Regions from separate parts of the Sorangium sp. So ce834 genome, predicted to be linked through region 3. Evidence: riboswitches for the same ligand, from Rfam matches in the RefSeq annotation. Region 3 holds a riboswitch; each other region holds the start of a gene.
The links. A riboswitch is a leader RNA that binds a small molecule or an ion and turns the genes downstream of it on or off. The one in region 3 is predicted to bind cobalamin.
Positions count from the first base shown of each region.

Region 1 (7,535 bases), 4.5 Mb from region 3:
GCATGCGGGCTCGGGCTCGGCGAGCCCCGCGGAGCGCGCTTCGAGGGGCGGGGCCGCTTCACGCGGCGACGGTACCCGCTGCGCACCCGACCGCAACGACAAAGCGCCCGCATTTCCTGCCAGGCCTCCGCCGAGGCCGGAGCCGAGGGCGCCGCGCCGCGGGCCCGGCTCGCGGCGCGGCGCGTGGCAGAAAATGCAGGCGCTCTGTCCCTCTGCCATCCCGCGCGGGGCGCATGCTCACGCGCACCGCTCGCCCAGCGCGCGCCCTCCTCGCGCCCTCGCGCGAGACCAGAACAGAAAGGATTCCTCGATGAGCGTTCATGACGATGTCTCGTTCACCTTGCCCCTGAGCCTCCCCGTGGAGCGCAAGCTCCAGGTGGCGCTCTTCGTCTGCCCCGGCTTCTTCCTGCCCGACAACATCGGTCTTCAGACGGTGTTCGGCGTCCTGCCCAACGTGGACCTCCACCTCGTCTGGAAGAACAGGGACGAGATCGCGGGCGTCCCGCGTTTCACGACGCGGGCCACGACCACCTTCGGCGAATGCCCGAAGGCGCTCGACGTCCTCCATGTTCCGGCGCTTCCGCCCCACGTCATGGAGGACAAAGAATCGCTCGCGTTCCTCGCAGAATACGGCGGCCGCGCGGCGTGGTTGTCCGGCGTCTGCGCGGGCGCCCTGATGCTGGGCGCCGCGGGCCTGCTCAAGGGCTACCGGGCCACCACGAACTTTCACCTGCACGACCAGCTCGCCTACTACGGCGCGATCCCCACCAAGGGGAACGTGGTGGAAGACCGGAATCGGCTCACCTCAGGGCCGGTGTCCGGCGGATTCGATCTGGCGCTGCGCCTGATCGGGCGCCTGTGCGGCGACGAGGTCGCCAGGGAGTGCGAGCTGGAGATGGAATACGCACCGGAGCCGCCCTATGGCACGGGCAGCCCCGAGCTCGCCGGGCCAGAGCGGACGGCGAGGTCGCTTCAGAGGATGGCGCCGATCATCGAGGAGATGCGCCAGGTCGGCATCCGCGCCTCGCGGCGGCTGGAGATCGCCTGAGCCGCGCTGCGGGCCACGCCCCTCCGCGATGGCGCTCGGCGGCGGTCACGCCCCCGCCGTGACGAACTCGACCAGATCGTTCAGGCTCGCTCCCGCGGCGTCGGCGCTCACGCCCAGCTCCTCGGCCGGCAGGCTCAGGCGGTTGACCCAGAACGTTGGATAGCCGAACCAGCGGGCGCCCGCGGCGTCCCAGCCGGCGAACGGGACGAACAGGATCTCCTCGCGCTCGAGGCCGAGCGCGTCGAGCGCCATCCGGTACGCGCGCGGATCCGGCTTGTAGGTCCTCGCCAGGTCGGTGCTGAGCACGCGATCGAACAGGCCTCCCAGGCCGGAGCGCTCGATCGCGGCGCCGAGCATCCTCGGCGTGAAGTTGGACAGGAACGAGAGCCGGAGGCCCGCGCGCCTCAGCGATGCGAGCGCGGGGAGCGCGTCCGGCCACGCCTCGAGCTCGAGGTACGCCCCGAGGAGCCGCGCCCGCCTCGCCTCGCCGAGATCGAGCCGCAGCGCCCGCTCGGCGAACGCCAGCGCGTCCGCCGTCACCTGCCAGAAATCGGCGTACTCGCGGGCCGCGACCCGGAGCCACGTGTACTCGAATTGACGGGTGCGCCAGGCCTCGCTCAGCAAGGCGCCCTTGCCTGGACAGAGCTCCTCCGCCAGCGCGGCGATCGGCCGCGGATCGAAGATCGGAAAGGCGTCGAAGGCGAGGGCCTTGATCTTCCGGCCCGCCGCCGGCCCGCGCTCCGCGGCGCACGAGGCGGTCACGGCCAGCGGGGCCGAGCCCAGGAGGCCTGTCGCGGCCGTCCCGGCCACGCGGTGGAGAAACGTACGACGACTCGAATGCATGGTGGCCTCGATCGGGTCATCCGACATGAAATGGGTGAGACCGCGCGGACGTGCGAGGCGCGCGGACGCGCGAGATGCGCGCGGCGTCACGCAACACGCAAAAGAGCTCACGCAGAGAGAGCGCGAGCGCTGCGCCAGAGACGAGCGCGCGAATGCGTGGAGAGAGCATGCACCCTCCGCCGTTGCCCGCACATCCGCCATCGCCGTATACTCGCCATGCATCTGTGCATGGCGCGGGGCGCTCTCGCGCAGCAGCGCCCCGCGCGAAGACCATGCTCGACTGGGACGATCTGCGCTATTTCCTCGCCGTCGCCCGGCACGGCAACCTCTCGGCCGCCGCGCGCGCGCTGAAGGTCACCCAGCCGACCGTGGGGCGGCGCGTCGACGCGTTCGAGCGGCGCCTCGGGGCGAAGCTCTTCCGGCGCTCGCCGTCGGGGTTCGCGCTCTCGGCCGCGGGCGAGAGCGTGCTCGGCCACGCCGAGCGCATGGAGCAGGGCGCGCTCGCCGCCGAGCGCGCCGCCGCCGGACGCGACGCCGGCCTGACCGGCCACCTCCGCGTCACCGCGTCCGAGTGGCTCGCCGCCCGCGTCCTCGGGCCGCTGCTCGCCCCGTTCCTCGCGCGTCACCCCGGCATCTCCGTCGAGCTCGTCGCGGATGCGCGCTGGCTGAGCCTCCCGCGGCGGGAGGCGGACATCGCCTTTCGCCCCGCCGCGTTCGAGCACCGTGAGGTCTTCCAGCGCGAGGTCGCGCGCATCGGGTTCGGCCTCTACGCGTCGGAGGCCTACCTCGCCGAGCGCGGCCTGCCGGACTTCGACCGGCAGTGCGCGGGCCACGCCCTCGTCACGATGAGCGACGAGCCGCCGGCGGTCGCCGACCTCGCGTGGCTGCGCGCCGTCGCCGCGAAGGCCCGCGTCGCCGCCCGCACGAACGGCCGCGAGGCCCAGGCGACGATGGGGGCCGCCGGGGTCGGGCTCGTGTGCCTGCCGCGCTACCTGGGCGACGCGATGCCGGGCCTGCGCCTGCTCTCGCCGCCGTCGCCGCCGCCCGAGCGCACGCTGTGGCTCGGGGTGCACCGCGACACGCGCGCGGTGCCGCGCGTGAAGGCGCTCGTCGCGTTCGTCACCGACGCCCTCGGGCCGCTGCGAGGCGCCCTCCGGCCGGGCGCGCGGCCGCGCCAGGGCCGGTGACGTCGCCCGCCGTTACCGGCCCTGGCTGAGCTGGCAGGCCCGTTGATCTTCGTAAAACGGCGCGCAGTCCACCTGGACGAAGTCGGCGTCGCACGCCGGGTCGCTGGAGGCCATGCACGCGAACAGCGGATCGAGCCACGCCGAGATCTGCTCGCAGCGCGTGACCGACGGGATCTGGACGATCCCGCCCATGCAGTCGAAGAACGGCGCGGTCAGGTCGTTGCAAGGGCGCGGCACCGAGAGCAGCTCGGCGCAGGCGGCGCGACAGCCGGGGTCCGGGCAGGCGGTGCCGTCGAACAGGGCGCAGAAGAAATCGCACGAGGCCCGCGCTCCGCCGCCCGAGCCCGCCGCGCTGGAGCTCGCCGACTGCGGGCCCGCGCCGACGCTCGTGCGCCCGCTCGACGTCGCGCTGGCGCCGGCGCCCCCGGAGCCGTCGTCGCCCCCCGGGGAGCCGTCGACCACGACGCTCCCGCCGCAGGCGCTCGCCCCCGCGAGGGCGACGAGCGAAGCGAGGAGCGCTGGAAGCAGCGTCGTTCTCATGCCGGGGAGTCTACACCGGTCCACACCGGCGCGGGCAGGGGAGGGGGCGCTCGCCGGGCGCCCCCGCCGCTCACTCCACGGCCTGCGCCTGCTCGATCGCGTCCTCGCGGCGCTCTCGGCGGTTGCACGCGAGCACCTTCTTGCGGACGCGCACCGCGTCGGGCGTGACCTCGACGAGCTCGTCGCCGTCGATCCACTCCATCGCCGTCTCGATCGTGAGCAGCCGCGGGCTGGCCAGGAGGACGTTCTCGTCCTTGCCGTGGTTGCGCACGTTCGACAGCTTCTTCTCCTTGATCACGTTGACGTCGGTGTCGTTCGGCCGGTTGTGCTCGCCGACGATCATCCCCTCGTAGACCTCGACGCCGGGGACGATGAAGAACGTCCCGCGCGGCTGGAGGTGGTGCAGCGCGTACGGGGTCGCCACGCCGGCGCGATCGGCGACGATAGCGCCGGTCGGGCGGCGCATCATCGGGCCGCCCCAGGGCGCCCAGCCGTCGAACATCGTGTTGAGCAGGCCCGTCCCGCGCGTCGCCGTCAGGAACTCGCCCCGGAAGCCGATGAGCCCGCGCGATGGCACCCGGAACTCGAGGCGGGCGCGCCCGAAGCCGGGGTTCGTCATCTTCACCATCCGGCCGCGCCGGGTGCTGAGGCGCTCGGTCACCACGCCGACGTAGGTGTCGGGCACGTCCACGACCACGAGCTCGACCGGCTCCATCACCTCGCTGTTGATCTCGCGCGTCACGACCTCGGGGTTCGAGAGCTGCATCTCGTAGCCCTCGCGCCGCATCGTCTCCACGAGGATCGCGAGCTGGAGCTCGCCGCGGCCGAGCACCACGAACGTGTCGGGCACCTCGGTCGGCTCCACCCGGATCGCGAGGTTCTTCATCGCCTCGCGCTCGAGCCGCTCCTTCAGGTGACGGCTCGTCAGGAACTTCGACTGCTTGCTCTTGCCGGCGAAGGTCGACGTGTTGACGCCGATCTTCATCTTGATGGTCGGCTCCTCGACCACGATCCGCGGCAGCGACTCGGGGGTCGCCGGGTCCGCGATCGTGTCGCCGATGGTGACCGAGTCGAGCCCCGCGATGGCGACCACCTCGCCCGCGGCGGCGCTCTCGACCGCGACCCGCTTCAGCCCCTCGTAGGCGTAGAGCATCTTCACGTAGCCGCGCGACTGCCCGCCCTCGCCGAGGAGCGCGACGTCGGCGCCGGACCGGGCGGTGCCCCGGACCACGCGGCCGACCGCGAGCCGGCCCACGTAGTCGTCGTGGGTCGTGTTGCAGACGATGACCTGGAGCGGCCCGTCGGGGTCGCCGGAGGGGCCGGGCACCCGCTCGAGGATGGTCTCGAAGAGCGGCTCCAGGTCCTTGGCCTCGTGCTCGAGCTCGCGCTTCGCCTGGCCGAGCTTCCCGATCGCGTAGAGCGTCGCGAAGTCCATCTGCCCGTCGCTCGCCTCGAGATCGCAGAAGAGGTCGAACACCTCGGAGAGCACCTCGTGGGCGCGCGCGTCGCTCCGGTCGATCTTGTTGATGACCACGATGACCGGGAAGCCGCGCTGGAGGCACTTCGAGAGCACGAACCGCGTCTGCGGCAGCGGGCCCTCGGCGGCGTCGACGAGGAGCAGCGCCCCGTCGGCCATCATCAGGGTGCGCTCGACCTCGCCGCCGAAGTCGGAGTGGCCGGGCGTGTCGACGATGTTGATCTTGACCCCGCGGTACCGGATGCTCGTGTTCTTCGCGAGGATGGTGATGCCGCGCTCCCGCTCGAGATCGTTCGAGTCCATGACGCGCTCGGCCACGACCTCGTTTTCTCGGAAGGCGCCCGCCTGGCGGAGCATGTGGTCGACGAGCGTGGTCTTCCCGTGGTCGACGTGGGCGACGATGGCGATGTTGCGGAGGTCGTTACGCGGCATATACGGCGGCGGCCGTGTAGCACGCGACCCACGGAGGAGCGAGCCCATCCTCGCCAGAGCCCGAACGTTCGGCCGGCGCGCGGACGTCGCGCGGCGAGCGCTCACGTTCAGGTGGCGCGCGCGAGGCGGGCGCGAGCCGCGCGGGCAGGAAGCCCGCGCGAGGCGGGCGCATGGCGAGGGACGCGCGTGGAGCGGGCGAGGTGAGCGGGAGCGATTGACAGCCGGAGGTGCATCCTCCTAGGGTGCGCGCCGCGCTGGTGCCTGGGCGCTCGCTCAGGCTGAATAGGGAACCCGGTGAGATTCCGGGGCTGCCCCGCAGCGGTAAGCGAGAACGACCTCCACCCCACGCACTGGCCCGATGAGGGCTGGGAAGCGGTGGACAGTAGGAAGCCGGCCCGGCCGGAGCGCTCGCGAGCCCGAAGACCTGCCCGCGCCCGGCGACGGGGACACATCCGACGCCGGTTCGACCTGGGAGCCTCGAGGGAGGCGGTGAGGTCCGAGCCGGTGCAGCCCTGCGCACGTCCCGGATCCCGAGCCGCCCCCTGCGTTGCCTTCCGGTCGCCCGCGGGGGCGAGAGGTCGGTCCAGGGCATCGCGCCGTGGGCGACCTTTTCCTCCTCCCGGAGCTCGATGCGAGCGGCCCGGCGCCGCTCCGCGCGATTGCGCGAAGGAGGACATGAATGCTGCGCGAGAACGTCACGAAGGGCCACGGACACCGTCATCGACTCCATCGGATCGCCGCGCTGGCGATCTCGCTGTTCGCCGCGCCGCCAGCGCGCGCCCAGGAAGAGCCCATCGAGGTCACGGTGCACGCGGAGAAGCCGGGCAGCGAGGCCGCCTCGCGCGTCTCGGTCGGGCACCGCGAGCTCGAGCTCAGGCCGCGGCTCCGGCCGGGCGACATCCTCGAGTCGGTCCCCGGGCTCTTCGCCGTGCAGCACGCCGGCGGCGGCAAGGCGAACCAGTACTTCCTGCGCGGCTTCGACGCCGACCACGGGACCGACGTCGCGTTCTTCGTCGACGGGGTGCCCGTCAACCTGGTCAGCCACGGCCACGGGCACGGCTTCACCGACCTCTACTTCATGATCCCGGAGCTCGTGATCGGGCTCGACGGCTACAAGGGGCCCTATTACGCGAGCATCGGCGATTTCGGCACGGCGGGCGCCGTCAACCTCCGCTTCGCCGAGAAGCTCGACGAGAGCACCGCGCAGCTCAGCGTGGGGCAGTACGGCATCCTGCGCGGCCTCGTGATCGCCTCGCCGGAGCTCGGCGACGAATGGCGCGCGGTGGCCGCGGCGGAGGTCTACCGGAACGACGGGCCGTTCCAGAGCCCGGAGCGGCTCAAGCGCTTCAACGTCTACCTGAGGGCGACGCGCGACCTCGGCAGCACCGGCAAGGTCCAGGCGACGTGGATGTCCTACGGCTCGACCTGGCACGGCTCCGGCCAGATCCCGGCGCGCGCCGTGTGCGGGGAGGGGGAGCAGGGCGGTCTGAACCCGCCGCCCTCCGCCTTCGGGCAGCCGTGCATCGATCACTTCGGCGCCGTCGATCCGACCGAGGGCGGGTCGACCGCGCGGCACATGGCGTCGGTCTCCACCTCGACCGCGTGGCGGGACGCCGACCTGAGCGCGATGGCTTACTTCCTCCGCTATCGCTTCACGCTGTACTCGAATTTCACGTTCTTCGCCGAGGATCCGGCCCACGGCGATCAGATCGAGCAGAACGACGACCGCACGGTGCTGGGCGCCGACTTCCGGTTCCGCAAGCAGATCGAGCACCGCGGGGCGAGGTTCACGACCTCGCTCGGCGCGCAGATCCGCGCCGACGCGATCGACAAGTCGCTCCACCACGACGAGGCGCGCGAGCGGCTCGAGGAGCGGGATCGGACCCACGTCGACGAGGGCCAGATCGGCGTGTACGTCGAGCAGGACGCCCGGCTCCGGCGCTGGCTCCGCCTCGTGCTCGGCGTGCGCGGGCAGTGGATCGACGTCAACGTGGACGACCTGCGCGAG
Region 1 is NZ_CP150351.1:1,769,506-1,777,040, forward strand. Features, by position in the region: gene WMF20_RS06480 (DJ-1/PfpI family protein) at 311-1,048, shown strand; gene WMF20_RS06485 (haloacid dehalogenase type II) at 1,094-1,891, opposite strand; gene WMF20_RS06490 (LysR family transcriptional regulator) at 2,164-3,078, shown strand; gene WMF20_RS06495 (hypothetical protein) at 3,091-3,618, opposite strand; gene typA (translational GTPase TypA) at 3,689-5,575, opposite strand; cobalamin riboswitch at 5,766-5,973, shown strand; gene WMF20_RS06505 (TonB-dependent receptor) at 6,207-7,535, shown strand, end outside.
Region 1: another riboswitch for cobalamin. It lies ahead of WMF20_RS06505 (TonB-dependent receptor); the one in region 3 lies ahead of WMF20_RS22580 (ribonucleoside-diphosphate reductase subunit alpha).

Region 2 (7,535 bases), 5.7 Mb from region 3:
CATGCGCAGCGTGGTCGTCTTGCCGGCGCCGTTGTGCCCCATGAAGCCGAAGATCTCGCCCGCCGCGACGGTGAAGCTCACGCCGTCCACGGCCGTGACCTTCCCGAAGCGCTTGCCGAGCGCGTTCACCTCGATCGCCTGGTTCATCGCTTGCTCCTCGCGCGCGACGCGGTCGCGCGCTGCTTGGTGGCCGTCGCCTCCGTGGAGGTCGTCTTCGTGGAGGTCGTCTTCGTGGAGGCCGCCGCCGGGCGCGCGGCCAGGCCGGCGCGGAAGACGTCGGCGATCGCGTCGAGCGCGCGCTCGCCGGCGAAGGTGCCGAACGACGTGACCAGCCCGAGGTGCTGGGGCGCGAAGCGCAGCACGCCGAGCACGAAGGGGATCGCGTCGCGATCGACGTCGGGCCGGATCTCGCCGCGCGCGATGCCCTCGTCGACCCAGCCGGCGATCTGGGCGACCTGCGCCTTCGCGGCGGCGGCGCTCGCGGCGTCGTCCTGCAGGCGGAGCGCGCGGAGGTCGGGGTCCTCGCGGAGGAGCTTGCCGAAGAGCGGCTCCGCGGCCTGCTGGCGGTAGGCGAAGCGGAGGGTCGCGACGAGGCGCTCGAGCGGGGACTCGAGGCCCATCACCTCGGCGGCGAAGCGGGCGCGGATCGCGGCGAAGGCCTGCTCGACCACCTCGCGCAGGAGGGCCTCCTTGTCGGCGAACTCCAGGTAGAGGGCGCCCTTCGCGCAGCCGGCCTCGGCGGCGACGGCGTCGAGGTTCACGCCCTTGAAGCCGCGCTCGGCGAAGAGGCGCCTGGCGGCCTCGAGGATCCTGGTGCGCCGGGCAGGGTCGCGGGGCTTTTCGGGGCGGCGGACGGGCACGGAACTGATATGACTCATTTGGACAAACGAGTCAAATCGGGCGACGCCCGGCGCGGGACGCGGGCAGGGGCCACGGAAGGGCTATCTCCGCGCTTCAGAGATCCACGCTCGAGCGCGGCTCCGGGCGCCGTGCCTCACTGCATGATGTCGTCGACGATCCGCGCCACCAGCCGGTCGCCGAGCAGGTGCTCCTCCACGAGGTCCTTCGCGTCCTCCTCGCGGACGCCGCGGTACCACACGCCGTCCGGGTAGACGGCGACCGTCGGCCCCTCGCCGCAGCGCCCCATGCACGACGTCCTCGTCACGCGGATCTGCTGCTGCTGGCCGGCCTGCTTCACGCGGCGGCGCAGCGACTCGAGCAGCGCCAGGCTGCCGCGGTCCACGCAGTCGGCGTTGCCGCAGACGAGCACGTGCTTGCGCAGCGGGCGGTGGGCGTGCGGGTGGTTCGACGCCTGCGTGTGCGTGAGCGTGTGGCGCACGCTGTAGAGCATCGCCTTGAGCCCGCCGACCTCCCGGGCGAGCCCCGGCATGGCCGTGCGGTACATGCACGTGTCGCAGGGGAGGGGAGACTCGCCGGCGAGCGCCTGGCGCGCGCGCTCGTCGATCAGCCCCGAGAGTGCGCTCGACCGGCCGAGGTGGGGCGCGAGCGACGCGCGGATCCACGGGTACGTCGACGCGAAGCGGTCGACCTGCTCGGCGAGCTTCGTCATGAGCCGGCCGGCGAAGAGGAAATAGGGGAGCACGACGACGCGCTCGGGCCGCTGGCGCGCGACGCGCTCCAGCGTCTCCTCGACCGAGGGCCGCGTGACGCCGATGAAGGTCGGCTCGACCAGGAGCAGCCCCCGGCCCTCGCCGATGAGGCGCGTCATCTTGCAGAAATCGCCGTTCGCGTCCGGGTCGCTGGACCCGCGCCCCACCACGACGAGCGCCGTCCGGGCGCGCGCCGCCGGGTCGTCCGGCAGCGCGGACGCGGCGCGCTCGAACGCGACCTCCGCGAGCGCCGGGTGCACGCCGAGGTGCCGCGCCGCCGAGAAGCGCACGCCCGGGTGCGCGGCCCGCGCCTGCTCGAGCGCCAGGGGGATGTCGTTCTTCACGTGCCCGGCCGCGAACAGGAACAGCGGCACGACCGCCACCCGGGACACCCGCGCCGCGAGCGCCGCGAGCGCGTCGGCGAGGTACGGCGTCGCGAGCTCGATGTAGCCGTGCTGCACCACGAGCCCGGGCCGCGACGCGCCGTAATCGGCCACGAGCGCCTCGAACTCGGCGTTCGACGCGGCGTCGCGGCTGCCGTGGCCGATCAGCAGGAGCCCTTCGTCATGCATGCGAGCGCCTCCTCCAGGGTGAGCGGGAGCCCTGCGCGGCCGCGCGGGTGGACTGGCTCGGCCGGGCTCATCCGGGCCCAGAGCTCCGCGACCCACGGCCGCCGGAGCCGCGCCCGCGCGAGCAGCTCGCCGGCCGCGAACACCTCCCGCGGCGGCCCGTCCGCGAGGACCTGCCCGTCGCCGAGCAGCACCGCGCGCGTCGCGAAGAGCGGCACGAGGTCGACCGCGTGCGTCGCGGCGACCAGCGTGGTGCCCTGTTGCTCGGAGAGCGCGCGCAGCGTCCGGCACAGGGAGAGCTCGCCCTCCGGGTCGAGCCCCGCGGTCGGCTCGTCGAGCAGGAGCACGCGCGGCTGCATCGCGAGCATCCCGGCGATGCACGCGCGCTTGCGCTCGCCGAAGCTCAGCGCCTCGATCGCGCGGCCGGCGAGGTGCGCGATCTGCACGGCCGCGAGCGCCGCCTCGGCGCGGCGCCGCGCCTCGGGCGCGGGCAGGCCCAGGTTCCGCGGGCCGAACAGGACGTCGTCGAGGAGCGTCGCGCCGAGCAGCTGGTCGTCCGGGTCCTGGAGCACGAGCGCGGCGCCCGCGGCCACGGCGTCCGAGGGCGAGCCCACGCGGCGGCCCGCGATCTCGACGCTGCCGCCGGGCGCGGGGAGGAGCCCGACGAGCGTCCGGAGCAGCGCGGTCTTGCCGGCGCCGTTGCCGCCGAGCACCGCCACGGACTCGCCCTCGGCGACGTCGAGGCGCACGTCGCGCAGCGCGGGCTCGGCGCCGCGGTAGCCGACCCTGGGGGCGCGGAGGGCGATCGCGCTCATCCCGCCGCTCCGGCGGCGACGCTGAGGCCGAGGGCCGCGAGGGCGAGGGCGGCGAACGCGAGGTTCGCGGCGGGCGCGCTCGGCCGGCGGTCGGCGACGGGGAGCTCCCCCCGGTAGCCGCGGAGCTGCATGGCGACGGCGGCGTGCTCGGAGCGCTCCAGGGTGCGGAGCGCCACGACGCCCGCGACGGCGCCGGCCGAGCGCGCGGCGGCGCCCGGGCGCGCGAACCCGCCGCGGAGCGCGGCGGCGCTCCACGCGCTGTCGGCGGCGCGCTGGAGCACGCCGGCGAAGCGCCGCGCGAGCGCGAGCAGCTCGACCAGGGCCGCGGGCGCGCCGAGCCCGGCGAGGGCCGCCTCGATCTCGGCGGGCGCGGCGGCGCTCGAGAGCCACCGGAGCACCGCGGCGGCCGCGAGGACGCGCGCGGCGATGGCCGCGGCGCGGCGGGCCCCGTCGCGCGCGATCGCGTCGAGCGGGAACGGCGCGCCCGCGAGGAGCGGCGCGCCCGGGGTGAGCGCGAGCGCGAGGGCCGCGGCGAGCCCTCCGAGCCACGCGGCGGGCGCGAAGGCGCGGAGGATGGCGCCCGCGCTCATGCCCTGGAGGGCGAGGGCCGCGCACGCGACGGCGAGCAGCGCGGCCGGCGTCCAGGGCGAGCGCGCGCCCGCGGCGACGCAGCACGCGGCCACGGCGGCCCCGAGGCGGAGCCGGGGATCCACGTCGCGGAGCCGCGCGGGGGGATCAATCCGCACGGAGCCCGTCGCCGCCGGGCTTGCCGGCGGGCTGGCCGGCGCGCTCCACGAAGAGCACGCGCGAGAAGTAGCCGAGGGCGAAGCCGGAGAGGAGCCCTGCCCAGAGGAACGCGAAGAGCAGGAGGTCGCCCTCGAGGCCCGCGAACAGCGGCCCCGTGTCGTGGCGGCCGGCGTCCTCGGCCACGCGACGGACGACGGCCTCGTCGATCCCGTCCCACGAGGCGTTGCCGCACGCGGCGAGGCAGAGCGCGGCGGCGGCCGGGAGCGCGGCGGCGAGCCGCAGCGCCGCGGCGCGCGCGCCCCCCGCGAGCGCCGGCAGCGCGCGGTGCGCGGCCCGCCGCGTCACGACGCCCCCGCGGGGAGCGGGACGACCTGGAGCCGCTCGAGGATGTCGGGCCGCCGGGCGCGCAGGAAGACGAGCGCTCCCGCGGTCATGGCGCCCTCGAGCAGGCCGAGCGGCAGCTGGGTGGGGACGAAGGCGAGGGCGACGCCGGTGAACATGGATCCCACCGACCCGTCGCCCGCGAGCCCGAGCGCGAGCTCGAGCGCCGTGGTCGCGTACGTGGCCCAGTCGGACGTCACGCCGGCCAGGAACCCCGCGACCCAGAGGCTCGCGCCGCAGCGCCGCGCGAGCCGGAAGACGAGATATCCGGTGAACGCGCCCGCGATGCCCATCGACGCGACGTCGGCGCCGAGCGTGGTGAGCCCGCCGTGGGCGAGGAAGAGGGCCTGGATGAGGAGCGCCACCACGGTGACGAGGACGGTCATCCAGGGGCCGATGAGCACCGCGGCGAGCCCGGTGCCGCACGGGTGGGAGCAGGTCCCTGCGGTCGGCACCGGCACGGGCATGCACGAGATCGCGAAGACGGCGGCGGCGATGAGGCCGACGAACGGCTTGTAGAAGGCGTCGTTCCGGGTGCGGCGCCGGAGCAGGTGGAGGGCGACGGCGACGAAGGGCAGGGCGAGCGCGTTCCAGACCGCGCACCAGCCGAGCGGCAGGACGCCCTCCGCGAGGTGCATCGCGGCCGCGGGCCGGGGCGCGAGCAGCGTCGCGAAGAGCACGGCGGCGATGGATATAGCGCGGCCGTGAAGACCGATTTCGGCGCTCCGGGTGAAGTCCGCACCCGAACGCCACGAAGACGTGCGCAAGCTGCACCTCGTGGGGAGCTCGGGTAGGTCTCCCGGCTCATGGGTTCAGGGAGCCTTTCGGGCTCCCAGCGCCGCGTCCACCTTCCCAGGCCTCTTCAGAGGCCCAGTGGTCTTTGGAGGCGGCTCCCCACTCACGGTGGCGGTACCGCGCCGGTTTCGCACCGGCTTCCCTGTTATGCCCAGAGGGCACCCGAGGTGTGGATTGTCAGATGGATGCTCGGTAGTCCCGTTTCGCGCCCGGCGTCAAGGACGTCGCGCCGCGGCCGCGGGGCAGGCGCTCGCCTCGCGGGGCTGCCCCGAGGCGCGCGGGCGCGTTCGCGGCGGCCGTCTCGCGGCGCGCGCGGGTGCGCTCGCGGCGGCCGTCTCGCGGCGCGCGCGGGTGCGCTCGCGGCGGCCGTCTCGCGGCGCGCGCGGGTGCGCTCGCGGCGGCCGTCTCGCGGCGCGCGCGGGTGCGCTCGCGGCGGCCGTCTCGCGGCGCGCGCGGGTGCGCTCGCGGCGGCCGTCTCGCGGCGCGCGCGGGTGCGCTCGCGGCGGCTGTCTCCGCGGTCCGCGCGGGCGCACCTCACGCCGGACCGAGCTCCGTGACGAACCGCGCGCGCGGGCTGCCGCCGCGTGCCGTCCAGCCCGCCGCGGTCCGCGGAGCGCTCCCGGCGTCCGGAGGTCCGGCGCGGCGGGGGCCCGCGCTGTCCCGCGCCCGCCCTCGCGCCATTGCGAGCGGCCGGTCCGCCGCTGCCGTGGTGTCCTGCGCGCGTGGCGCCGCCCTGTCGCGCCGACAGGCAGCGCGATGCGCGTTCGCGTCCTCCGCGCGCAACGTGGAGTCCGCGAAATTGACCGAGACGCACGCGGACAAGCTTCCTCGAAAAAGCTGCAAGCGATGTGTTTCTGTAGTTAAAGTCTCTTTACTTGCTCGTCCTGGGATCGCCGCTCGCCCCCGGGGCCCGCTCGGAGCGTGCGCCGCCCCGCGCGTGCGGCGCACGTTCCGGTGATTTTCTCGCCGCAGTGTGCTTTGTTCGTCCTGGCTCTTTACTTGTGAGCAAGTGTTCCGTGTCTGGCTCGCTTCGTCGCGGAGCCTGACGTGACGGGGCGGGCTCTCGTGCTCTCTTTTCGAGCGTGCGGCGAGCGACTCCGCCGGACGCTGCTCCCGCGCGGGTATGCCCGGCTCGAACGCGCATTCGCGGGAATCGGCGGTGTGCGCGCTGCGCCGTCTCCTGGCTGTCATCGTGCTGGGAGCAATCCGCTCATCCGCGTGCATCGGTTGCACTTTGTTATCGACAACCTGCTTCCGGGTGCCACACTCCGAGCACCGCATGCGCACCGGCGCGGTTTCCCCCCCCGGCCCGGAGCGCGTGCGGGCTATCTCGAGCACCGCAGCGGACGTTCTCCGCGCCGCTGCGGTTTCCCTACCGCGGTCATGTCTGGCCCCCCTCCAGCATGACACGCGGTCTTTTTTTGGGTCTTCTGGCGCGCTGTTCGGAAACTCACTTTCCTGTGAACGTGGCCTGCGATTTCGCCAGGAACGCTTTCATTCCGAGCTGTTGGTCCTCGCTGCCGAAGAGCGCGGCGAAGGCCTGGGCTTCCAGCTCGTTGGCGGCGGTGAGGTCGAGGCTCTCGCCGCGCAGGATGACGCGCTTGGCGGCGGCGACGGCGAGCGGCCCGCGCGAGGCGATCTTGAGGGCGGTCTCGCGGGCGCGGGCGAGGAGCTCGGCCGCCGGGAAGACGGCGTTGACGAGGCCGATCGAGAGCGCCTGCTCGGCGGTGATCATGTCGCCTGAGTAGATGAGCTCGCGTGCGCGGCCGGGGCCGACCCGCCGCAGCAGCCGCTGGGTGCCGCCGAACCCGGGGATCACGCCCAGGTTCACCTCGGGCTGGCCGAGCTTGGCGCCTTCCGCGGCGTAGATGAAGTCGCAGGCGAGGGCGAGCTCGCAGCCCCCGCCCAGCGCGAAGCCGTTGACCGCGGCGATCACGGGGAACGGCGCGGTCTCGATGAGGTCGGCGAGGCGGTGGCCTGCCTCGGCGAACCGCTTCGCGGCGATGCTGTTCATGGCGGCCATCTCCGCGATATCGGCGCCGGCGACGAACGCCTTGCCGGCGCCGGTGAGCACGGCCGCGCGCACCTCGTTGCCCTCGGCGGGCGCGAGGAGGTCGTGGAAGGCCGCGGTGAGCTCGCCGAGGACGGCGGGGTTCAGGGCGTTGAGCTTGTCGGGCCGCTGGATGGTCACGGTGGCGACGTGGCCCGCGCGCTCGACGGCGACAAACTGGAGGGCACCGCGAGCAGGGACCCCCGGCTGCTGTTCTTGAGCGGTCATGACCGGTGGTTAGCAGCGCGCCGCGCCGGGGGGAAGCGCGCGCCGCGCGCCGGGGAGAGGGGGTCATTTCGTGACCGCCTGGGCCTGCTATGCTGAGCCCGTGGCTGAGCCGACGAGCGAGCGATTTCCAGCGGAGGTCACGCGCCTGTTCTGGGACACGGACCCGGACGGCGTCGATCTGGAGCGGCATCGAGACTACGTCATGGAGCGGGTGATGAGCCGGGGCGGATGGGCGGCGATGCGCTGGCTGAGGCAGGCGTACTCGGTGGAGGCGCTCGCCGACTTCTTGCGACGGAAGGGGCAGCGGCTTGCACCGCGGGAGCTTGCCTACTGGGCGGTC
Region 2 is NZ_CP150351.1:548,777-556,311, forward strand. Features, by position in the region: gene WMF20_RS02055 (ABC transporter ATP-binding protein) at 1-147, opposite strand, end outside; gene WMF20_RS02060 (TetR family transcriptional regulator) at 144-860, opposite strand; gene WMF20_RS02065 (CbiX/SirB N-terminal domain-containing protein) at 995-2,182, opposite strand; gene WMF20_RS02070 (energy-coupling factor ABC transporter ATP-binding protein) at 2,158-2,994, opposite strand; gene WMF20_RS02075 (CbiQ family ECF transporter T component) at 2,991-3,740, opposite strand; gene WMF20_RS02080 (hypothetical protein) at 3,730-4,086, opposite strand; gene WMF20_RS02085 (energy-coupling factor ABC transporter permease) at 4,083-4,760, opposite strand; cobalamin riboswitch at 4,895-5,098, opposite strand; gene WMF20_RS02090 (enoyl-CoA hydratase/isomerase family protein) at 6,368-7,195, opposite strand; gene WMF20_RS02095 (DUF6922 domain-containing protein) at 7,296-7,535, shown strand, end outside.
Region 2: another riboswitch for cobalamin. It lies ahead of WMF20_RS02085 (energy-coupling factor ABC transporter permease); the one in region 3 lies ahead of WMF20_RS22580 (ribonucleoside-diphosphate reductase subunit alpha).

Region 3 (7,535 bases):
CGTCACCTTGGGCTTCTCGGGCAACCTCATCGTCGACGGGCCAGGACCGGACTTCATCGTCTTCGAGAACCCCTTCGAGACCGGCCCGACCTCCGTGTTCGCCGAGCTCGCGACCGTCGAGGTGAGCCAGAACGGCGTCGACTGGATCGCCTTCCCGTGCACCGCCGCGGCGGCCCCCTACGGCTCCTGCGCCGGCTGGCACCCCGTGCTGGCGAACCCCGACACGAACATCCTCGATCCAACCGACCCCGAGGTCGCGGGCGGCGACGCCTTCGACCTCGCCGATCTCGATCTCAGCTTCGCGCGCTACGTGCGAATCACCGATCGGCCGGATTTGACGGGCGCGACGGGCGTCTTCGATCTCGACGCCGTGGCGATCGCCAACGCATCCTGCCCCTAGCTCGACGATCTGCGCGCCGTCGCGCACCGCTGACGCGCAAACCTCGCTCGACCGTGCACGCCCTCTCGTTCCGAAGAGCGTCGGACAGGCAGCACAGGCCTGGACGGTCGCGAGCGCATCCGTCGTTGGACAGCGATCGCGCCACATCCATGCGCTCGCCCGGATCCCCAACATATCGCTTGACCGGGGTCGCGCACCGCAATATGTAGTGCCTCATGTTGGTGCCTCGGGCTTCGGCCCGGGGCTTAAAAGGGAACCCGGTGCGAATCCGGGGCTGCCCCGCAGCGGTAAGCGAGAACGATCTCCACGACGAGCACTGGCCCTCCGGGCTGGGAAGCGGTGGACCGTAGGAAGCCGGCGAGAGCCGGAGCGCTCGCGAGCCCGAAGACCTGCCGACATCCTGCGCTGGGGAGACATCCTGCGCCGGTTTGGCCTGGAAGCCTCGAGGGAGGCGGGGAGGTCCGAGCTGGCGCTGATCCTCGCGCCCGTCCCGGTTCCGACCCCCTCCCGCGTTGTCTTCCTTTCGCCCGCGGGGGCGAGCGGTCGGTCCGAAGGCTCTCCTGGAGAGCCGGCGCACTCGCGCGCATCGGCTGGCCTCTTCGCTCTCGCGGTCTCGACGCGAGCGGTCTGGAACCGCTCCGAACGAAGCGTGACGAGGAGGATTGCCATGCTGAGCGACACAGTGACGACGAGCAACGGCGCGGCGCCGTTGCGGGCGCGGAGCGCGAGGACCGGAGGCGCCGAGGAGGCGCCCCCGCACACGACGATGCGGGTGAAGAAGCGCAACGGGTCGAGCGAGCCCGTCGACGTCAACAAGATCGTCCGGGCGGTGAGCCGCTGCTGCCTCGCCCTGTCCGACGTGGACGCGCTCCGCGTCGCCACAAAGACGATCAGCGGCCTCTACGACGGCGCGACGACGCGCGAGCTCGACCAGCTCTCCATCCAGACGGCGGCGTCGCTCATCGCGGATGAGCCCCAGTACGCGAAGCTCGCGGCGCGCCTGCTCGCGACCTATATCGACAAGGAGGTCCGCAATCAGGAGATCCACGCCTTCTCGCAGTCCGTCGCCGTCGGGCGGCGGCTCGGCCTCATCAACGAGCGGCTCCACGGGTTCGTCGCGCAGAACGCCCGCAAGCTGAACGACGCGATCGAGCCGGGCCGGGACCATGAGCTCGAGTACTTCGGCTTGCGGACCCTCTACGATCGCTATCTCCTCAAGCACCCCGAGACGCGCCTCGTCATCGAGACGCCGCAGCAGTTCTTCCTCCGGATCGCCTGCGCGCTGTCCGAGACGGCGGCGCAGGCCGTCGAGCTCTATCGCCTCTTCTCGTCGCTCGACTACCTCCCGAGCTCGCCCACGCTGTTCAACGCCGGGACGAGCCACGAGCAGCTCTCGAGCTGCTTCCTGCTCGACTCGCCGGAGGACCACCTCGAGACCATCTACCAGCGCTACACCGACGTCGCGATGCTCTCGAAGTTCTCGGGCGGCATCGGGCTCGCCTACCACCGCGTGCGGTCGCGCGGCTCGCTCATCGAGAGCACCAACGGGCACTCCAGCGGGATCGTGCCGTGGCTCAAGACGCTCGACGCGTCCGTCGCGGCCGTGAACCAGGGCGGCAAGCGCAAGGGCGCCTGCTGCGTCTACCTCGAGCCGTGGCACGCCGACGTCGAGGAGTTCCTCGCGCTGCGCGACAACACCGGAGACGAGGCCGCGCGCACGCACAACCTGAACCTGGCGAGCTGGGTCCCGGACCTGTTCATGAAGCGGGTCGAGGCGGACGGCGAATGGAGCCTGTTCGATCCCAAGGACGTGCCCGATCTCCCCGATCTCTATGGCGACGAGTTCGAGCGCCGTTATGCCGAGGCCGAGCGGGCGGGCCTCGCCAAGAAGACGATGAAGGCGCGCGAGCTCTACGCGCGGATGATGCGCACGCTCGCGCAGACGGGCAACGGCTGGATGACGTTCAAGGACAAGGCGAACCGCGCCTGCAACCAGACGGCGCTGCCGGGCCGGACCGTGCACCTCTCGAACCTCTGCACCGAGATCGTGGAGGTGACCTCGAAGGAGGAGACGGCGGTCTGCAATCTCGGCTCGATCAACCTCGCGCGCCACACGGCCGCGCGCGCGGACGGCACCGTCGCGTTCGATTTCGAGAAGCTCGCGCGCACGGTGCGGACGGCGATCCGCCAGCTCGATCGCGTCATCGACCTCAACTACTACCCCATCGCCTCGACGAGGCGCTCGAACCTCCGCTGGCGGCCGGTGGGCCTCGGGCTCATGGGCTTGCAGGACGTGTTCTTTCAGATGCGCCTGCCCTTCGACGCGGAGGCCGCGCGGGAGCTCTCGAGGCGGATCTCCGAGGAGGTGTACTACCACGCGCTCTCGACGTCCGCGGACCTCGCCGCCGAGAAGGGGCGCCACCCGGCCTTCGACGAGACGCGCGCGGCGCGCGGCGAGCTCCAGTTCGACGCGTGGGGCCTCGTGCCGCAGGACGAAGCGCGCTGGGAGGCGCTCCGCGCCCGCATCCGCGCCGAGGGGCTGCGGAACTCGCTGCTCGTCGCGATCGCGCCGACCGCCACGATCGCGTCGATCGCCGGCTGCTATGAGTGCATCGAGCCGCAGGTGTCGAACCTGTTCAAGCGCGAGACGCTCTCGGGCGACTTCCTGCAGATGAACCGCTATCTCGTCGCGGAGCTCAAGCAGCGCGGCGCCTGGACCGACGCGGTGCGCGCCCGGCTCAAGCTCGCGGAGGGCTCGGTCCAGGGGCTCGAGGAGCTGCCCGAGGAGGTCCGCGCCGTGTACCGGACGGCGTGGGAGATCCCGATGCGGTCGCTCATCGACATGGCCGCGGATCGCGGCGCCTTCATCGACCAGAGCCAGTCGCTGAACCTCTTCGTCGAGAACCCCACCATCGGCCAGCTCTCGAGCATGTACTTCCACGCATGGAAGAAGGGGCTCAAGACGACCTATTACCTGCGCTCGCGCCCCGCGACGCGCATCGCCAAGGCGACCGTGGGCGCGGCGCCGGACCTCCCGCCTGCGCCGGCGAAGGCGGCCGCGGACGTGGCGTGCGCGCTCGAGAACCCCGAGTCCTGCGAGGCGTGCCAGTGAGCCGCGTGAGCCGCCCCGCGCGCCTGCTCGATCCGGGCCTCTGCCTCACGCTGCGCCCGATGGGGTATCCGGCCTTCTTCGAGATGTACCGCGCCGCCATCAAGAACACATGGACGGTCGAGGAGGTCGACTTCTCGACGGACGTGGGCGACCTGCGGAGGATGACCGCCGCGGAGCGCCACCTCGTGCAGCGCCTCGTCGCGTTCTTCGCCACGGGAGACTCCATCGTGGCGAACAACCTCGTGCTCAACCTGTACAGGCACATCAACGCCCCGGAGGCGCGGATGTACCTGTCGCGGCAGCTCTATGAAGAGGCATTGCACGTCCAGTTCTATCTGACGCTCCTCGACACGTACATCCCCGATCCGGAGGAGCGCCACCGCGCCTTCGCCGCGGTCGAGAGCATCCCCTCGATCCGGAAGAAGGCCGATTTCTGCATGCGCTGGCTCGACTCCATCGAGTCGCTGGGGAGGCTCGAGTCGCGCTCCGAGAGGCGGCAGTTCCTCCTCAACCTCGTCTGCTTCGCCGCGTGCGTCGAGGGGCTCTTCTTCTTCGGCGCGTTCGCGTACGTGTACTTCCTGCGCTCGCGCGGCCTGCTCCACGGGCTCGCCGCGGGGACGAGCTGGGTCTTCCGCGACGAGAGCGCGCACATGCGCTTCGCCTTCGAGGTCGTGAGCACCGTGCGGCGCGAGGAGCCCGAGCTCTTCGACGCCGGCCTCTCGCGGTCGATCCTCGACATGATGGATGAGGCGATCGAGTGTGAGGCCCAGTTCGCGGAGGATCTCCTCGGCGCCGGCGTCGCGGGCCTGTCGGCGCGCGACGTGCGCCGCTACCTCGAGTTCTGCGCCGATCAGCGGCTCGTCACGCTCGGCATGCCGCGGCGCTACGGGGGGAAGAACCCGCTGTCCTTCATGGATCTGCAGGACGTCCAGGAGGTCACGAACTTCTTCGAGCGCCGCGTCTCGGCGTATCAGGTCGGCGTCGCCGGGGAGGTCGTCCTCGATGCCTCCTTCTGACATCGAGCGGGCCGCGCGCGGCCGCGTCGTCCTCGTCGCGCTCGACACGCACGGCACGCCCAGGGGCGTGCCGCCGCTCCAAACCATTCAATCGTCCTGAGAAGGGAACGGGGTCTCACCATGTCCGTGCTCGCAACATGTCTCGGTTATCCGCGTTTCGGCGTCGCTCGAGAGCTGAAGAAGGCGCTCGAGAGCTACTGGTCGAAGAGCTCGCCTGCGACCGAGCTCGAGGCGACGGCCTCGATGCTCCGCCGCCGGCACTGGTCTGCGATGAGCTCGCTGGGCATCGACCACATCCCGAGCAACGACTTCTCGCTCTATGACCACATGCTCGACATGGCGATCGCCGTCGGCGCCGTGCCGGCGCGCTATCGCGCCATCTCCGATCCGCTCGTTCGCTACTTCGCGATGGCGCGGGGCCTCCAGGATCGCGCCGCGGGCGTCGACGTCGCCGCGCTGGAGATGACGAAGTGGTTCGACACGAACTATCACTACATCGTCCCCGAGCTCGACGCCGGGCAGCGGTTCGAGCTGGACGCGTCGAAGCTCGTGAGCGAGATCGAGGAGGCGCGGGCGCTCGGCGTCGAGACCCGTCCCGTGGTGGTCGGGCCGGCCACCCTCCTGCTCCTCTCGAAGCTGGCGCCGGGGTCGCCGTCCGGCGCCAGCACGCTGGACCTCCTGGATCGGCTGCTCCCGGTCTACGAGGCGCTGCTCGGGACGCTCGCGGACCGGAACGTCGCGTGGGTCCAGGTCGACGAGCCGTGCCTCGCGCTGGACCTCGACGCGCGCGCGCAGGACGCCTGCCGGCGGGCGTTCGCCCGGCTCGCCGCGTGCGCGAAGCGGCCTCGAGTCCTCCTCGCGACGTACTTCGGCGCGCTGGGCGAGAACCTCTCGCTCGCCGCCGCGTCGGGCGCCGACGCGCTCCACGTGGACCTGGTGCGCGCGCCGGAGCAGCTCGACGCCGCCCTCGCCGCGCTCCCGCGGTCGATGTCCCTCTCGGTGGGCGTGGTCGACGGCCGGAACATCTGGCGCACCGACCTCGACGCCGCGCACCGGCTGGTCCGGCGCGCGGTCGCGGCGCTCGGGCCGGAGCGGGTCGTGGTGGCGCCGTCGTGCTCGCTCTTGCACGTGCCCGTCGACCTGTCCGCCGAGAAGCGGCTGGACGCCGAGCTGCTCCGCTGGATGGCGTTCGCCGCGCAGAAGCTGGCCGAGCTGCGCGCGCTCGCCGACGCCGCCGCGACGGACGCGCCAGGCTCGGCGCTGTTCGCCGAAGCGCGGAGCGCGCTCGCCGCGCGGCGCGCCTCGAAGCGGACCCGGAACCCGGAGGTCCGCGCGCGGGTCGCCGCGGTGGACGAAGGGATGCTGCGCCGGGCGTCGGCGTTCCCCGAGCGAGCGGGGAAGCAGCGCGCGCGCTTCGGCCTCCCGGCGTTCCCCACGACGACGATCGGCTCCTTCCCGCAGACGGGCGACGTGCGCGGCGCGCGCGCCGCGCTGCGCGCGGGCCGGATGACGCCGGAGCAGTACGAGCGCTTCCTGAAGGACGAGACGCGGCGCTGCGTGGAGAAGCAGGAGGCGATCGGGCTCGACGTCCTCGTGCACGGCGAGTTCGAGCGCAACGACATGGTGGAGTACTTCGGCGAGCAGCTCGACGGCTTCGCCTTCACCGAGAACGGGTGGGTCCAGAGCTACGGCTCCCGGTGCGTGAAGCCGCCCGTGCTCTTCGGCGACGTGTCGCGCCCCTCCGCGATGACCGTCCCGTGGTCCACGTTCGCGCAGTCGCTCACGGCGAAGCCCATGAAGGGCATGCTCACGGGGCCCGTCACGATCCTCCAGTGGTCCTTCGTGCGCGACGATCAGCCCAGGAGCGAGACGTGCGCGCAGATCGCGCTCGCGCTCCGGGACGAGGTGGCCGACCTCGAGGCCGTGGGCATCGCCATGATCCAGGTCGACGAGCCGGCCATCCGCGAGGGGCTGCCGCTGCGCCGCGACGCCTGGGGGGCCTACCTGCGGTGGGCCGTGGACGCCTTCCGGCTCGCCACGAGCGGGGTCCGCGACGAGACCCAGATCCACACGCACATGTGCTACTCGGAGTTCGGCGACATCCTCGACGCCATCGCCGCGATGGACGCCGACGTGCTCTCGATCGAGACGTCGCGCTCCAGGATGGAGCTCCTCGCCGACTTCGCGCGCTTCCGCTACCCGAACGAGATCGGCCCGGGCGTCTACGACATCCACTCGCCGCGCGTGCCGACCCTCGATGAGATGGTCGAGCTGCTCGAGCGCGCGGCGCGCGTGCTGCCCGGCCACCAGCTCTGGGTGAACCCGGACTGCGGGCTCAAGACCCGCGGCTGGGAGGAGGTCGAGGCGGCCCTGGTCAACATGGTGGAGGCGGCGCGGATCGCTCGCGGGCGGCTCGCCGGCGCGACGCCGTGATCGGCGCCGACGTCGATCCCGCGCGGTGCCCGCTGTGCGGCGAGGCGAACGCGTGCGGGATGGCCGAGGGGGCGACGACCTGCTGGTGCTTCGAGACGGCGATCCCCGCCGACGTGCTCCAGCGGGTTCCCCAGGAGGCGCGGGGCGTCGCGTGCGTGTGCAGAGCGTGCGCGACGGGGCGGAGGGATCCGGCCAAGGCGCTCGATCTGATCCACCGCCTCGTGCGGGGGAGATGACCTGCCTCCGGCTCGCGCCGGGACGATGCTCTGCTCAGGCGCCTTATCCGCACATCTGCGGGCGCCGAGGCCCATCGACCGGCGCGGGCTCGGGCGGCACGCCCGCGAAGCGCGCGCGCAGGTCCATCCAGAGCGCGAGCCTCGACCAGTCCGGGTCCCTGACGGGCTTCATGCGCGCCTGGTCGAGCCACGGGTTCGGGAAGAACACCGTCATCATCTGCTCGTCCCGCCCGTTCCAGAGCCTCAATCCCCAGCTCCTCGGGCGTCCGTTCGCGTCCAGGTCGCGATAGAACGCGGCGCGCGCGCACTGCCGCCAGCGCGCGAGCTCCGGAGGCGTG
Region 3 is NZ_CP150351.1:6,251,519-6,259,053, forward strand. Features, by position in the region: gene WMF20_RS22575 (hypothetical protein) at 1-400, shown strand, start outside; cobalamin riboswitch at 603-811, shown strand; gene WMF20_RS22580 (ribonucleoside-diphosphate reductase subunit alpha) at 1,068-3,512, shown strand; gene WMF20_RS22585 (ribonucleotide-diphosphate reductase subunit beta) at 3,572-4,528, shown strand; gene metE (5-methyltetrahydropteroyltriglutamate--homocysteine S-methyltransferase) at 4,649-6,961, shown strand; gene WMF20_RS22595 (cysteine-rich CWC family protein) at 6,958-7,197, shown strand; gene WMF20_RS22600 (DUF7676 family protein) at 7,241-7,535, opposite strand, start outside.